Regions from separate parts of the Kitasatospora sp. NPDC002543 genome, predicted to be linked through region 1. Evidence: riboswitches for the same ligand, from Rfam matches in the RefSeq annotation. Region 1 holds a riboswitch; each other region holds the start of a gene.
The links. A riboswitch is a leader RNA that binds a small molecule or an ion and turns the genes downstream of it on or off. The one in region 1 is predicted to bind cobalamin.
Positions count from the first base shown of each region.

Region 2: linked by a shared signal. The riboswitch ahead of ACWD4P_RS01930 (ribonucleoside-diphosphate reductase subunit alpha) and the one ahead of ACWD4P_RS20070 (Nickel transporter NicT) in region 1 are both predicted to bind cobalamin.
Region 3: linked by a shared signal. The riboswitch ahead of ACWD4P_RS09455 (prenyltransferase/squalene oxidase repeat-containing protein) and the one ahead of ACWD4P_RS20070 (Nickel transporter NicT) in region 1 are both predicted to bind cobalamin.

Region 1 is NZ_JBSFWR010000044.1:43,799-48,603, reverse strand. Features, by position in the region: gene ACWD4P_RS20080 (hypothetical protein) at 1-1,265, opposite strand, end outside; gene ACWD4P_RS20075 (ArsR/SmtB family transcription factor) at 1,345-1,728, opposite strand; cobalamin riboswitch at 1,810-2,020, shown strand; gene ACWD4P_RS20070 (Nickel transporter NicT) at 2,052-3,167, shown strand; gene ACWD4P_RS20065 (type B 50S ribosomal protein L31) at 3,278-3,526, opposite strand; gene rpmG (50S ribosomal protein L33) at 3,583-3,747, opposite strand; gene rpmB (50S ribosomal protein L28) at 3,888-4,124, shown strand; gene rpsN (30S ribosomal protein S14) at 4,124-4,429, shown strand; gene ACWD4P_RS20045 (CobW family GTP-binding protein) at 4,435-4,805, shown strand, end outside.
Region 2 is NZ_JBSFWR010000002.1:181,986-186,790, forward strand. Features, by position in the region: gene ACWD4P_RS01930 (ribonucleoside-diphosphate reductase subunit alpha) at 1-1,703, opposite strand, end outside; cobalamin riboswitch at 1,895-2,051, opposite strand; gene ACWD4P_RS01935 (glycosyltransferase family 39 protein) at 2,101-3,765, opposite strand; gene ACWD4P_RS01940 (glycoside hydrolase family 26 protein) at 3,762-4,805, opposite strand, start outside.
Region 3 is NZ_JBSFWR010000015.1:21,311-26,115, reverse strand. Features, by position in the region: partial or broken gene ACWD4P_RS09465 (adenosylcobinamide amidohydrolase) at 1-103, shown strand, start outside; gene ACWD4P_RS09460 (hypothetical protein) at 91-1,455, opposite strand; cobalamin riboswitch at 1,632-1,766, opposite strand; cobalamin riboswitch at 1,808-1,953, shown strand; gene ACWD4P_RS09455 (prenyltransferase/squalene oxidase repeat-containing protein) at 2,134-4,805, shown strand, end outside.

The DNA of each region.
Region 1 (4,805 bases):
AAGGGGTAGCGCCGCAGGCTGACTTCGGTGCCCTCGCTCCTGCCCTCGACGTCGTACGCGGTGGGCCGCTCGGTGGCCGGGGGGTGCGGAACGGGCCTGGGGTAGGGCGGCAGGGCCGGCTCGTCCCCGGGTTCGTCCAGTCCGTCGAGGAAGGAGTAGAGCAGCGGGCGCAGCAGCCGGGCGGACTCGCCGCGGTGCGCGAGTGACCGGTCGGTGATGGAGCTGAGGTCGGCGGGCTCCTCGGCCAGGGCCCGTTCGACCTGGGCGGCGAGGTCGCCGTCCGGGTCGAGGGCGGGCGCGGCCTGGCCGAAGGCGTAGCTGGGGGAGCGCGGGTCGAGTTCGGCGGCGCCGGTGGCGACGAGCAGGGTGCGCCGGTTCAGGGCGGCGCCGTAGAAGGTGACGGAGCCGTGGTCGCCGATCACGCAGTCGGCGGCGACGAGTGCGGCCTGCCAGCCCTGGTGGGGCGGGATCAGGCGCAGGCCCATCCGGCAGGCGGCGTCGAGCAGCGCCTCGGGGTCGTGGCGGCTCCACACGTTGGGGTGCAGGACGACGGCCACCGTGTACTCGTCGGCGGGGAGTTGGCGGACCAGCCGCTGGGGCAGGTCGGGGCGGCGGCCGAAGGAGGAGTGCGCGCTCCAGGTGGAGCTGAGGACGACGAGCCGTCGGCTGCCGGTGGCGCCGAGCGCGGCCCGGTAGCCGTCGCGGGAGCGTCGGCTGCCGAGCATCCGGTCGAAGCACGGGTCGCCGACGACCCGGGCGACGTCCAGGGCCTCGGGGCAGGAGATCCGCAGGCGGTCCAGCTGTTCGGGGTGGGAGAGGCCGAGGACGTCCACGAACACCCTTCCGCGGTGGGTGAGTTCGTTGCGGGACAGGCCGGCGGCGCTGACCGTGTCGCCGGTGGACTCGGTGACCAGTCGGTTGTAGCCGGCGCCGTGCGGGAGGACGACGAGGCGGGCGTCCAGGCGGTGCATGGAGGAGTGGACGGCGCAGGAGACGGCCAGGTCGAAGCGGAGGCGGACGGCCTCCTCCCAGTCCAGCACGGTGAAGCCGGGCAGGCCGTGCAGGTACTCGTCCAGGGCGCGGTCGGCGAAGGCGGAACCGGGGTTGACGGTGAAGTACCGCTCGACGCCCTCCGGGTTCAGCAGGCTGAGGACGTCCAGGACCCGGGTCGCCGAGGTGAGGGTGCGGGCGACCGCCAGCACGCGGGCCTTGACCGGTTCGGTGTTCCAGCGGTCGGCGGGCCAGGCGTGGGGGTGGGACGGCACATCATGATCGTACTGGCCGGGGCGGCGTCCGGCGCGTCCTTCCGGGGAAGGACGCGCTCCGGGGAGGGCCGAGCCGGGGTCAGCCCGTGGCCGCGCCGGGCTCGTGGTGCTCGGCGGCGGCGCACTCGTCGAGGATGGGGCGCATGGACTCGTCCACGAGCCGGTAGCGCACCACTCGTCCGTCCCGGTCGCCGGTGACCACGCCGGCCGTGCGGAGCAGCCGCAGGGCCTGGGAGACGGCGGGGTCGCGCATGCCGGTGGCCACCGCGAGGTCGGTGACGGCGAGGGGGCCGGCCCGGTGGAGGGCGAGCAGCAGGGCGAGCCGTCCGGGGTCGGCGAGCAGCGAGAAGCGCTCCGCCCAGGACCGGACGTGTGCCGGGTCGCCGATCGCGGCGATGGCTTCGCAGACCCGGTGCCCGTCGATGGTGCGGTGGCCCGCGCGGTCGGCCGGTACGAGATGCATGCGGACATTCTCGCAGGCGGCGGCCTGTGATCCTGGACACCTGCGCAGGTGCGCAACCTTGCACGGGTCGGGGCGTGGCCCTACGGTGTTCCCCGCCGTGGTGCTCGGGAAGACCGGTGACGGACCCTCAGGGGTCCCAGCCCGGAGCGGCCCTCGCCACTGTGATCGGGTCGTTCCTCCGCATGCGGAGGAGCGTCGTCCGTCCCCACGAAGCCACTGGGCGCCCCACGCCCGGGAAGGCGGGTACGGGTGTCCCGTAAGCCAGGAGACCGGCCACGGCATCTCACGAGGTTTTCCACGAGGTGCTGGAGCGTGATCCGCAGATGACCCTGCCCGAAACCGTTGCCGACGGGCCGAACACGGCCCCTTCCGCACTGCCCGCCTTCAAGTGGCGGCGCGAGGACACCGTCCGTACGGCGGGGCTGATGGCGGTGATCGTGGCCATGCACGTGGTGGCCTTCGGCACGCTGATCTTCCTGGTCGCGCCCGAGAGGTACGCGGTCGGTACCCAGGTCTTCGGGGTGGGCCTGGGCATCACCGCGTACACCCTCGGCATGCGGCACGCCTTCGACGCCGACCACATCGCGGTGATCGACAACACCACCCGCAAGCTGATGGCGGACGGCAAGCGGCCGGTCTCGGTGGGCTTCTGGTTCGCCCTCGGGCACTCCTCGATGGTGGTGCTGATGGCCGCCCTGGTGGCGGGCGGCGCGCAGCTGGCGAACACCCTGATGGACGACGAGTCGCCCACCCACAAGTGGCTCGGCGTGGTCGGTACGACGGCTTCCGGTGCCTTCCTCTACCTGATCGGCGCGCTGAACCTGGCGGCGCTGCTCGGCATCCTCAAGGTGTTCCGCTCGATGCGGGCCGGGAAGTTCGACGAGAAGGAGCTGGAGGCGCACCTCGACTCGCGCGGCTTCATGGCCCGGGTGCTGAACCGGGCGACCCGCTCGATCACCCGGCCGGGGCAGATGTTCCCGGTGGGCATGGTGCTGGGCCTGGGCTTCGACACCGCGACCGAGGTCACCCTGATGGTGATGGCCGGCTCGGGTGCGGCCTCCGGGCTGCCCTGGTACGCGATCGTCTGTCTGCCGCTGCTGTTCGCGGCCGGGATGAGCCTGTTCGACACCCTGGACGGGACGTTCATGAACTTCGCGTACCAGTGGGCCTTCGCCAACCCGGTGCGGAAGGTGTACTACAACCTGACCATCACGGGTCTGTCGATCGCGGTGGCCTTCATCATCGGCACCATCGAGCTGGTCGGGGTGCTGCACGAGAAGCTCGACCTGACCGACCCGGTCACCGGGTTCATCGCGGACATCTCGCTGGACAACGTCGGCTACGCCATCGCCGGGCTGTTCGTGGTCGTCTGGGTGATCGCCATCGGCTACTGGAAGCTCGCCCGGGTCGAGAAGCGCTGGACGCCCGGGAACCCGTGACCCGGGCGGCCGCCGGCGGGCCCGACCGGCCCGGTGCCGCCGCCGCGCCGCAGGCACGCCGAGACGGCGCCTCCCCGGACGGGGGGAGGCGCCGTCGGCGTTCTCCGGGGTCAGTGCCGGTCGCCGTAGCGGCGGCGGAACTGCTCGACCCGGCCGGCGGTGTCCAGCACCCGGGACTGGCCGGTGTAGAAGGGGTGGCTCGCCGAGGAGATCTCGACGTCGATCACCGGGTAGGTGTTGCCGTCCTCCCACTCGACGGTGCGGTCGCCGGTGGCGGTCGACCGGGTGAGGAAGGCGAGGCCGCCGACCTTGTCGCGGAAGACGACCGGGCGGTACCTGGGGTGGATTCCGGACTTCATGAGGGGCTCCTCTCGGGTCGGGCTTCGGTGGTCGGACCGGTCGGGCCGGTCGGGGGTCAGCGCTCCTCGCGGAAGTCGACGTGCCGGCCCGCGGCCGGGTCGTACTTGCGCAGGACCATCCGGTCCGGGTCGTTGCGGCGGTTCTTGCGGGTCACGTACGTGTAGCCGGTGCCGGCGGTGGAGCGGAGCTTGATCACCGGGCGCAGTTCGCTGCGGGCCATCGGGTGTCCTCCTGGGCGCTGGGGTGTCGGTTCCCGGGTCTCGGGCCGGGTGCTGGGAACCGTACACCGAAATGGATGTCATTTTCATCTGGTGTAACGTGAGCCCGGTCCCGCCCATTCCCGGACGCCAGGGAGCACCCATGTCCGCCCACTGCCAACTCACCGGGCGCCGTCCCGGCTTCGGCAACGCGATCTCGCACTCGCACCGCCGTACGCCCCGCCGCTTCGACCCCAACATCCAGCGCAGGCGCTACTGGCTGCCCGGCGAGGGCCGGTACGTCCGGCTGACGCTGAGCGCCAAGGGCATCCGCACCGTGGACGCGATCGGCATCGAGGCCGCCGTCGCCCGCATCCGCGCCCGGGGGGAGAGGGTCTGATGGCCAAGCGGAGCAAGATCGCCAAGAACGAGCGGCGGCGCGCGACCGTCGCCCGCCACGCGGAGCGCCGCGCCGAGCTCAAGCGCGTCATCGCCCACCCCGGCACCGGCCCCGCCGAGCGCGCCGCCGCCCAGGCCGAACTCGCCCGCCAGCCGCGCGACGCCAGCGCCACCCGCGTCCGCAACCGGGACGCCCTGGACGGCCGGCCGCGCGGCTACCTGAGGGCCTTCGGCCTCTCCCGGGTCAACCTGCGCGTCCACGCCCACGCCGGACACCTGCCGGGCGTCCGCAAGGCGAGCTGGTGAGCGCCGTGGACGGCACCAGGCTGCCGGTGGTCGTCGTCGCCGGCCTGCACGCGGAGCCGCGCCGCGCCGCCGTCGAGGAGCTGGCGGCGGCCGCGGTGGACGCCGTGGTCCTGCACCACGACCTGCGGGACGCCGCCCTCGGCACCGTCCGCCGCGAACTGCGCGACGCGACCGGGGCCTTCGCCGCCGCCGAGGTGCCGCTGGTGAACGACTGCCCGTGCTGCGCCCTGCGCGAGGACCTGCTGCCGCGGTTGCTGGAGATCGCCGACGGCGGCCGGCACGGACTGGCGATCGTCGAACTGTGGGGCGGCAGCGACCCGCACCCGGCGGTCGAGGTGATCGACGGGGGAGAGGTGGACGGGCGGCCGCTCGCCGA
Region 2 (4,805 bases), on a different contig from region 1:
CCGTACGCCTCGTGGCGGCCGAGCTGCTCGGCCAGGTCGGCGGAGCGCTCGTAGGCGGTGAGCATGATGCGCTCGGCGATGAGGGTGGAGAGGACCTTCGCCTCGGCGGAGTCGAAGTCGATCCGCAGCTGGAAGAAGACGTCCTGGAGGCCCATCACGCCGAGGCCGACCGGCCGCCAGCGGGAGTTGGAGGTGCCCGCCTCGGTGGTCGGGTAGAAGTTGATGTCCACCACGCGGTCGAGGAAGGTGACGGCGGTGCGCACGGTGGCGTCCAGCCGCTCCCAGTCCATGGCGCCGATGAGGTCGGCGGCCGTGGCGCCCGGGGCGACGTGGGCGCCCAGGTTGACCGAGCCCAGGTTGCAGACGGCGGTCTCGGAGTCGTCCGTGACCTCCAGGATCTCCGTGCACAGGTTGGAGGAGTGCACGGTGCGGCCCGGCAGGGCGGTCTGGTTGGCGGCGCGGTTGGAGGCGTCCTTGAAGGTCATCCAGCCGTTGCCGGTCTGCGCCAGGGTGCGCATCATGCGGGCGTACAGGGTCTGCGCCGGGATGGTGCGGACGGCCTTGCCGGCCAGCTCGGCCTTGCGGTAGGCCTCGTCGAAGTCGGCGCCCCACAGGTCGACCAGCTCGGGCACGTCGGCCGGGGAGAACAGCGACCAGTCCTGGTTGGCGTTGACCCGGCGCATGAACTCGTCCGGGATCCAGTGGGCCAGGTTGAGGTTGTGGGTGCGGCGCGCCTCTTCGCCGGTGTTGTCGCGGAGCTCCAGGAACTCCTCGATGTCGGCGTGCCAGGTCTCCAGGTAGACGCAGGCCGCGCCCTTGCGGCGGCCGCCCTGGTTGACGGCGGCGACCGAGGAGTCGAGGGTGCGCAGGAACGGCACGATGCCGTTGGACTTGCCGTTGGTGCCGCGGATCAGGCTGCCGCGCGAGCGGATGCGCGAGTAGGACAGGCCGATGCCGCCGGCGTGCTTGGACAGGCGGGCGATCTGCGCGTAGCGGTTGTAGATCGAGTCCAGGTTGTCCAGCGGCGAGTCGAGCAGGTAGCAGCTCGACATCTGCGGGTGGCGGGTGCCGGAGTTGAAGAGCGTCGGCGAGGAGGTCAGGTACTCCAGGCGGCTCATCAGGCCGTACAGCTCGGCCACCTCGCGCACCGACTGCTCGCTGTCGCCGACCGCCAGGCCGCAGGCGACGCGGAGCAGGAAGTGCTGCGGGGTCTCGATCACCTTGCGGGTGATCGGGTGGCGCAGCAGGTAGCGGGACTGCACGGTGCGCAGGCCGAAGTACTCGAAGCGGTCGTCGCCCGAGGGGTCGATCAGCGCGTCCAGGGCGGCGGCGTGCTTGGCGACGAACGCGGCGGTGGTGTCGCCGATCAGGCCCTCGGCGTGGCCGACGGCGATCGAGGCGGAGAAGGACACCGAGCCCTGGCTGTTCGCCTCGTCGACGATCTCCAGCGCGAGCAGGCGGGCGGCCAGCTTCGAGTACTGGGGGTCCTCGGCGATCATCGACGCGGCGGCGTCCACGGCCAGCCCGCGCAGCTCGGCGAAGTCCGAGCCGGCGTGGCGGCCGCGCAGTGCGGCGGCGGCGACATGGCCGGGGTCGACCTCGGTGAGGTCGGTGCTGCGGTCGGTGAGCAGCCGCAGCAGCGCGCCCCCGGGGTCGGAGACCGTCGGGTCGGTGAAGGCGGTACCGGAGCCCTGGGCGGGCAGGGTGGCTGAGGCAGCGGTGGTCAAGGCGCTCTCTCCTGGCGGCGATCGGCGGCGGTGCTCGGGGGCCACCGGGCCGATCTGGGCAGGGGAGCACGGCGCGAACGCAAAAAGCGTCGCGCGAGGTGACTCCCCGGCCCGCCCGCGAGGCCCGGAGGGGTACTGCTCGTGCCGGCGCGGCCTCTGCGGGAGGGCCGTGGCGCACGCCGTCGGCAGGTACTCGGACTCGCGGGGTGCGGCTGCTGGAGCCGCCCGCTCACCGCTGCGGGGCAGTCCCGGATTCGCACCGGGTTCCCCTGCATCGACAGCAGAAGCGAGCATACATGTAGTGCCGCCAGACTGCGGCGGCACCATATGTTGTGCCTGTCGTGTCGCGGGTGTGCGTGGGCCGGACAGCCGGTCAGTGCTTGAGATAGACCTTGTACGTGCTCGAATCACCGGTCGGCGAGGTGAACTGGGCGACCAGCCGGTAGTGTCCGGCGGCGGCCAGGGCCTCGCGCAGGGCCCGGTCGGTGCCCCTCGGCGCGGTGCTGTCCAGGACGACCATGGTGAACCAGCCGTCCCGGATCGCGGCCACACTGCCGTCGTCCCCGTGGTGCTGCACCCCGCCGCCGTCGCGGTACTCCGTGCCGGCCCGCGTCGAGATCCACTGCGCGGGTTCGGAGACGCTGCCGAGGTAGTACTCGGCCAGGCCGTCGACCTCGGTGAGATAGCGCCCCTGGGGCTCGGTGTGGGCCCTCAGAACGGCCAGCAGGCGGCCGGAGTCGGGCCCGTTCTGGTAGCGCAGGGCGGACTGCTCCATGCCGAGCGCGAGCAGCGCGACCCAGACCAGGATGCCCAGCTGGGGGTGGCGGAAGTGGGCGCCGACCAGCCGGGTCAGGCCGACCCCGGCGAGCGGGGCGGCGAGCAGCATGCCGTAGCCGAGGTGGCGGAACAGCGCGCCGGAGGTGCCGGTCCACAGGTGGGCGGCGGGGATCAGCAGGGCGGTGACGGTCAGGACGGCCCCGAGCAGGGCGCGCTGCCCCCGGGTGGTGGGGACGGCGTCCTTCTCCGGCGCGTCGTGCTCGTTCATCTGCTCGCGGCGCGCGTAGGCGACGGTGCCGGCGACGGCGAGGACGGTGAACAGGCCGGCCCACTGGAGCGTGCCGAGCAGGATCGGGCCGGCCGGGCCGGGCGCGTTGCCGCGCGAGGGCGACCACCCCGCGACCGCGCCGAGGGTGCCGTACGGGAGCAGCAGGACGAGGGTGGCGGCGGCCGACAGCAGCGCGCGCACGGCGGCCGGGCCGGGCCGGTGGTGCGGCCGGGCGGCGGCGAACGCGAGGGCGACCAGCGCGGGGACGGCGAAGGCCGCGGAGTAGGCCACGGCGCAGGCCAGTGCCGCGGGTGGGGCGGCGAGCAGGGCCAGGGCCGGATGGCGGCGGGCGGTGAACACCGTGGTCCAGGCCGCGAGGGCGATCAGCAGGACGGCGAGGGACTCGGGCGCGGCGTAGAAGCCGACGACGACGGTGGACTGGAGGACGGCGTACACGGCGATCGCGCAGATGGCGACCCGCTCGTTGAACAGACGCCTGGTCAGCGCGTACAGCAGCATCGTGGTGATCAGTGCGAAGCCGAGACTGAGCAGCCGGGTGCCCCAGATGCCGTTGGCGTCGGCGGCGGCGCCGGCCAGCGGCGGGTAGAGCCAGGGCGAGCCGTGCACCCGGTCGACCAGGTCGGTGGTGACCGGGGTGCCGTGCAGCAGGTGGGCCAGCTGCTGGCGGCCGGCGACCATGGCGGCGGCCTCGTCGGGGTGCGCGGCGGCCAGCAGCCGCAGCGAGAGCGCGGCCTGGACGGTCAGGACGGCGCCCAGCAGGCCGCGGGCGATCCAGCGGCGCCGGGGGCTGCTGCCCGGGTCCCAGCCGATCGTGGGGACCGGCGGGATGGTGTACGGGGCCAGCTCGATGCCGTCGGGGTTGTCCACCGCCACGGCCGCGCGGTGCTCGGCGGGGTCCGGTTCCGGACCGGCCGTCGGGCCGTGGGCGGAGCGGCTGGTCGGGACGGGGGGGAACTCGGACTCAGTGCTCATCGGGGGTTCCGGATGTCGAAGCCGTAACGGGGGTCGGACACGCGCTGTTTGAACGCGGCGAGGGTGTCCGGGACGGCCTCGACCCGCCAGTCCGCCCGTTTGACGATGTTGAACCAGACGAAGCCGATGATGTCGTCGTGCGCCTCCAGCCCGGAGAACAGCTGGTCGATGTCGGCCTGCTGGCGCTTGCCCTGCTCGGACGCGGTCTCGCTGATGAAGAAGGGCTTGGCGCAGAAGGTGCGGATCTCGGCCATGGTGGGCCCGTAGAGGGTCTCGAAGGTCTTCGGCCCGGTGCGGGTGAAGTAGCCGGTCATGCCGGCCCAGTCGACGTAGGTGTCGCCGGGGTAGTACGGCTGCAGGCGGGTGTTGGGCGCGGGGTCGATGATGTTGGGGCTCCAGACCCAGATCACGTTGGTGGCGCCGGCCTGGTCGAAGATGTCGTGGACGTGGCGCCAGGCGGCCACGAAGTCCTCGGGGGTGGCTGCCTGGCGGCCCCACGGGTACCAGTCGCCGTTCATCTCGTGGGCGATGCTGATGGCGATCGGCAGGTTGAGCTTGGCCACGGACTTGGCGACGCCGCGCACGTAGTCGTCGGTGTCGCCGGCCGCGATGGAGGCGAGCGAGCGGTCGTGCGGCTCCCAGGCCATGAAGGGCAGCGCTCCGGCCTCGTAGATCCGGCGCACGCCGGCGGTGTCGAAGCCGCCCTTCCAGTAGGCGTAGTACTCCAGGACGTTGGGCTGCTTGCCGATCGCGGAACTGTAACCGGGCAGCGCGTCCATCGTGGCGGGGACGTCGGGCAGGGCGGCGCCGAGGTACTTGCGGTCCGGCTTGAGCAGCGGCGTGACGTCGTACGGGACGCCGGTCGGCAGGGCCTTGGGCTGGGCGGGCGCGGCCGGTGCGGTGCCGCCGGGGCCCCCGGAGGCGCCGGGGGCCGCGGTGGGGGCGGTCAGGGCGAGGTCCCGCTGCATCGCGAAGCCGGGGTCCTCGGGGCCGCACGCGGTGGTGAGCAGCAGGCCGGCGGCGGCCAGCAGCGGGAGCGC
Region 3 (4,805 bases), on a different contig from region 1:
GAGGGACCGCGCGCGCCGGGCGCGGGGGCCCGCACCCGAGCACGCACGGCCGACGCAGGACTGCCGCCGCAGCTTCGTCCTGTCGGTGGATCAGCTGCCGTAGCGCAGCGAGACGGTGTCGCCGAGGTGGACGGTGGTGGCCCGGGTAGCGGTGGTGGGGGTGGCGCCGTCCAGGCCGACCTTCCAGGTGGAGGAGCCGCTGTTCGCGGTGCCGTTGAGCGCGGTGACGGTGCCGCCTCCGGTGGCCGGGGTGACGGAGGTGACGCAGCCGCTCGGAGTGGCGGTGGCTGCCGCGTCGAGGACGTCGCCGAGGGTCGTGGTGGTGCCGGTGGGGGCGAGGGTGACGGCGCAGACCTTGAGGCTGCCGGTGCCGTCGTCGACGACCAGGGCGAGCTTCGCGACGGTACCCGTGGTGAAGTCGGTGGTGGCGGACCAGGCGGGTTCGCCCGCGGTGGTCGGCGCCGGCGGGGTGGCGGTGAACCCGGCGCCGGCGACGGCGCGCAGGCCGTCGACGGAGGCGTACGGCGACGGGGAGGTGTCGGTGGGCAGGTACTTGAAGCCGCCGCCGGGCTTGAACTGCTGGGCGATGAGGAAGTCGAGCGGGGTCTTGCCGGTGCCGCTGGTGAAGTCGGTGCCCTGGGGGTTGATTCCGCAGGCGTTGAGGCCGGACACGGCCCAGCCGTTGGAGTCGGTGTTGACGCCGAACATGGCGTTGAAGGCGCCGGAGGAGGCGAGCTTGCCCTTGAGGAAGTTCTTCGCGGCCACGATCGCGGCGTCGGTGTTCGGGACGCCGCCGACACACAGCGAGGCCATGGCGGCGCCGGTCATGTCGATGTCGCTGCCCTGGGCGAGCGCGGTCGGGTCGCCGGCGGCCTTGCTGTAGTTCCAGCCGCCGTCGTTGTGCTGGTTGGCGCGCACGGTCGCGACCGAGGCGTTCAGCAGGGACTGCGGGACGCGTTGTCCGCCGCTCTGGGTCTTGGCACCGCCGAGGGCGAGCAGACCGAAGACGGTCCCGTTGAAGTTCGCGGACGGGCCGTAGTAGCCGGGTTCGGCGGTCTGCCAGTAGGCGGCGAGGTCGGCCACGAGGTTGCGGCCCGGGCCGATCCGTGCAGGGTCGATGCCGGCCGCGTAGGAGTTGAGGATGCCGCGTTCGTAGTCCGTCACCACGGGCGAGGCGCTGGGCCAAGTGGGGGCGGCGAGCTGGTTGCGGTAGACGAGGCGGGCGTTCTTGCTGGTGTCACCGCCGGGGGTCACGTCCGCGGAGGCGGTCCCGGCGGCGGCGAGCGCGCTGAAGGCCCACTCGTTGGAGAGCCCGCCGCCGGTGACGTAGCTGCCGTCGGCGGCCTGGAGGGACTTGAGGTACGTCACGCCGGTGCTCTTGGAGGTGGCTATCTGACTCGGCGAGGCGGTGGCGTGCGCAGGGACGGCCGACAGGAGGAGGGCGCCGGCGGCCATGGAGACGGTCGCCGCGGAGGCGAGACGTGAGGAGATGAGGCGCGAGTGCGCGGGAACGGACACGGAACGGGCTCCTTGGGGTGACGGGCGCGCCGGTCCTGCCCCGGGCGCCGGCACTCGTTCGGGGAGCGCGCGGTGGGGGCGGCGGCCGCCCGGATCGCGTGGGCTGGCTGGTGCTGGTGCTGCACGACCGCGCGGGCATTCGGGCTCGGGACCGGTGCAACCACCGCCCCACACCGCTGCGCGTCAGCTCCGGATTCGCACCGGATTCCCCCGCTCGGCCACCGCGGACGTTACCGCACCCGTGAACGGATCTACGAGGTGGTGAAAGTGACATGACGACTCGTTGACGACGACTTCGAGCGCGTGGTGTGATGAACCGCTTTTTCATCCTCGGCAGTCAGGGGAAGCCGGTCCGATTCCGGCGCTGACCCGCAACCGTAGACCCGCCCGCAAGGGCCGGTGAGCCGGAATGCCTGCGCCGGGGCCTTGTTCAGGAGTACATGCGTCGTCGTGGACTACGACGCGGTCACGACGGTCCCCGTACCGGGGAGAGCCGTCGGCTGCGCCGTGGGACCCCGACGACCGATCGGGGAGTCGCCGGTGAGGGTCAGCAGCAGTCCTACGCGTCACAGAAGCAGAGAGCTGGGCTCGCTTCTGGTCACCACGGCCGTCGCAGTGGCCGCCTGCGGAACGGTCCTGCTGGGCCACCCCGGCAGCGCGGCAGCCGACCCGATCGAGCAGTGCACGGCGACGACGGGCGCGATCGTCGCCGTCGACTTCGGCCACTGGGGCGGCGGGGTCGTCCGCGGCTGCGACGCCCACCCGACGACCGGGATGAACCTGCTGCACAACGCTGGTTTCACCACGACCGGGACCGAGCACGACGGGCCCGCCTTCATCTGCCGGCTCGGCACCGGGACCTTCAACGGCGGCGTCCAGTACCCCACTCCGGCCGAGGAACCGTGCGTCAACACCCCGCAGGCCACCGCGTACTGGTCGTACTGGATCGCCGCACCCGGCCAACAGACCTGGTCCTACAGTCAGTTCGGCGCCGGCACGCAGCAGCCCAAGCCCGGCGAGGTCGAGGCCTGGGTGTACGGCGGCACCGACATCGGCGGCACCAGCGGGGCACCGAGCTTCACCCCGGACTCGGTCCGCTCCAAGAACGGTGGCTCCTCGGCGTCCCCTTCGCCTTCCTCCTCCCCCTCGGCTACCCCGACCCCGACCGCGAGCCCCACCGGGCCCTCCGCAACCGGCAACCCGGCCGCGGCCGCGGCCTGGCTGGCCGGTCAACTCGTCGGCAGCGACCACATGGAGAACTGGGCCGCCCCGGGGCCGGACTACCCCCGGACCGCCCTCACCGCCGTCGCGCTCGCCGCCGCCGGGACGCAGGACCCGGCGCTGCGCAAGGTCGTCGGCTTCCTCGTCGACCACACCGACGCGTTCCTGTACCCCGACGGCCCCACCGGCGCGCCCGACACGAGGGCCGCCGCCCTGCTGGCTCTCGTCGCGGAGAGCACCGGCCGCGACCCGCGCACCTTCGGCGGGCGGGACCTGCTCGCCGCGCTCACCGACCACGTCTGCACGGCAGCCGGGGAGAACGGCAAGTGCACCGCCGCCGGGGACTTCCTCGGTGCGGCCTCGCCCTGGGTCCAGTCCCTGGGCGTCATCGCACTCCAGCGCGCCGGCGTCACGCCGCCCGCCCCGGCACTCGCCCGCTTCACGGCCTTCCAGTGCGCCGACGGCGGCATGGCCGGCTCGATGATCGTCGCCGGTGACCACTGCGAATCCGACCCGCTCACCACCGCGGCCGCCGCCCTCGCCCTGCGCACGGCCCCCGGCTACGAGGCAACCGCCAAGAAGGCCACCGACCAGCTCGCGGCGAGCCAGCAGCCCGACGGCTCCCTCCTCCCGTACGCCGGCGCACCCGGCGACACCACCAGCACCGCGAGCGCCGCCCAGGCCTTCCAGGCCACCGGCCAGGGCGCCCGCTGGGCCGCCGCCACCGCCTGGCTCGCCGCCCGCCAGAACAAGGACGGCGGCTTCGGCCCCGACGCGTTCACGCCGGACCCGGACGCCGCCGCCACCGAACAGGCCATCCTGGCCCTGACCGGAACCGACCTCACCAGCGTCCGGCACAACCCCGACGGCGCCACCCCGACGCCCACCCCGCCCGTCGGCAGGAAGCCCGACGCCGCCAAGGGCAGCGCCTACCTCACCGACCCGGCACGGCTGATCGGCGGCCACTACTACGAGGGCTTCCCGGCCTTCGCCGACTTCGGCCTCACCATCGACGGCGCCTACGCCCTCGCCGCCACCGGCACCGACGACGCCGCGCTGCGCCGGATCGTCGACTTCCTGGACCAGCAGGGCAAGGACGCGAGCGATCGTACCGTCAACGACTGGACCGCCATCGGAACCGAGTACGCCGGCGGTGGCTCGATCGGCAAGGAAGCGCTGCTCGCCGAGGTCGTCGGCCGGGACCCGCGGAACTTCGGCGGCCACGACCTGATCGCCGCCCTCGCGGCGATGGTGTGCACCAAGGCCGACGCGAACACCGGCTGCGACGCCCCGGGCAACTACGCCTACGCCACCTCGGTCTTCTCCCAGGCGCTCGCCGTCATGGCTCAGCTCCGGGCCGGTGAGTCGGCCGGCGCGGCCCCCGCCATCGCCTACCTGAAGGGCCTCCAGCACGCGGACGGCTCCTGGCCGAGCCTGATCCCCGCCACCGGCGACTCCGACGTGGACAGCACCGCGATGGCGGTCATGGCCCTGGCCCTGGTCCCGGGCGAGGACGCCGCGCAGGCGGTCGACAAGGGGCTCGGCTGGCTCGCCGCGCGGCAGCTGCCGGACGGGGGCTTCCCCGGCGCGGCCGGTGACTCGACCAACTCGGCCGCCCTGGCCGTACAGGGCATGACGCTGCGCAAGAACACCTACGACGGTCAGATCGACAAGGCACTCGACTTCCTCGCCGGGCAGCAGAACGGCGACGGCGGGTTCAACGTCGCCTCCGGCGGACAGCAGGGTTCGGACGTCCGGGCCTCCACGCAGGTGCTGGGCGGTGCTACCGGGATCTCCTTCGGGACGCTGACCCGCTCCCTCGGAGGTACGCCGACGCCGACCCCCACGGGGACTCCGACGCAGATGCCCACGGGGACGCCGACCGGCACGCCTACGGGCACCGCGAGCGCAACCGGCACGCCGACCCCGACGGGCACCGGCACGCCGTCGGCGACGACGTCCCCCACCTCCGTCGCGTCCGATCCCGGTGACGGCTCGACCACCCGTCCGTCCGACGCCCCGCTCGTCGGTGAACCGGTCGGCGGTGGCGTGCCTGCCGGGGCCGG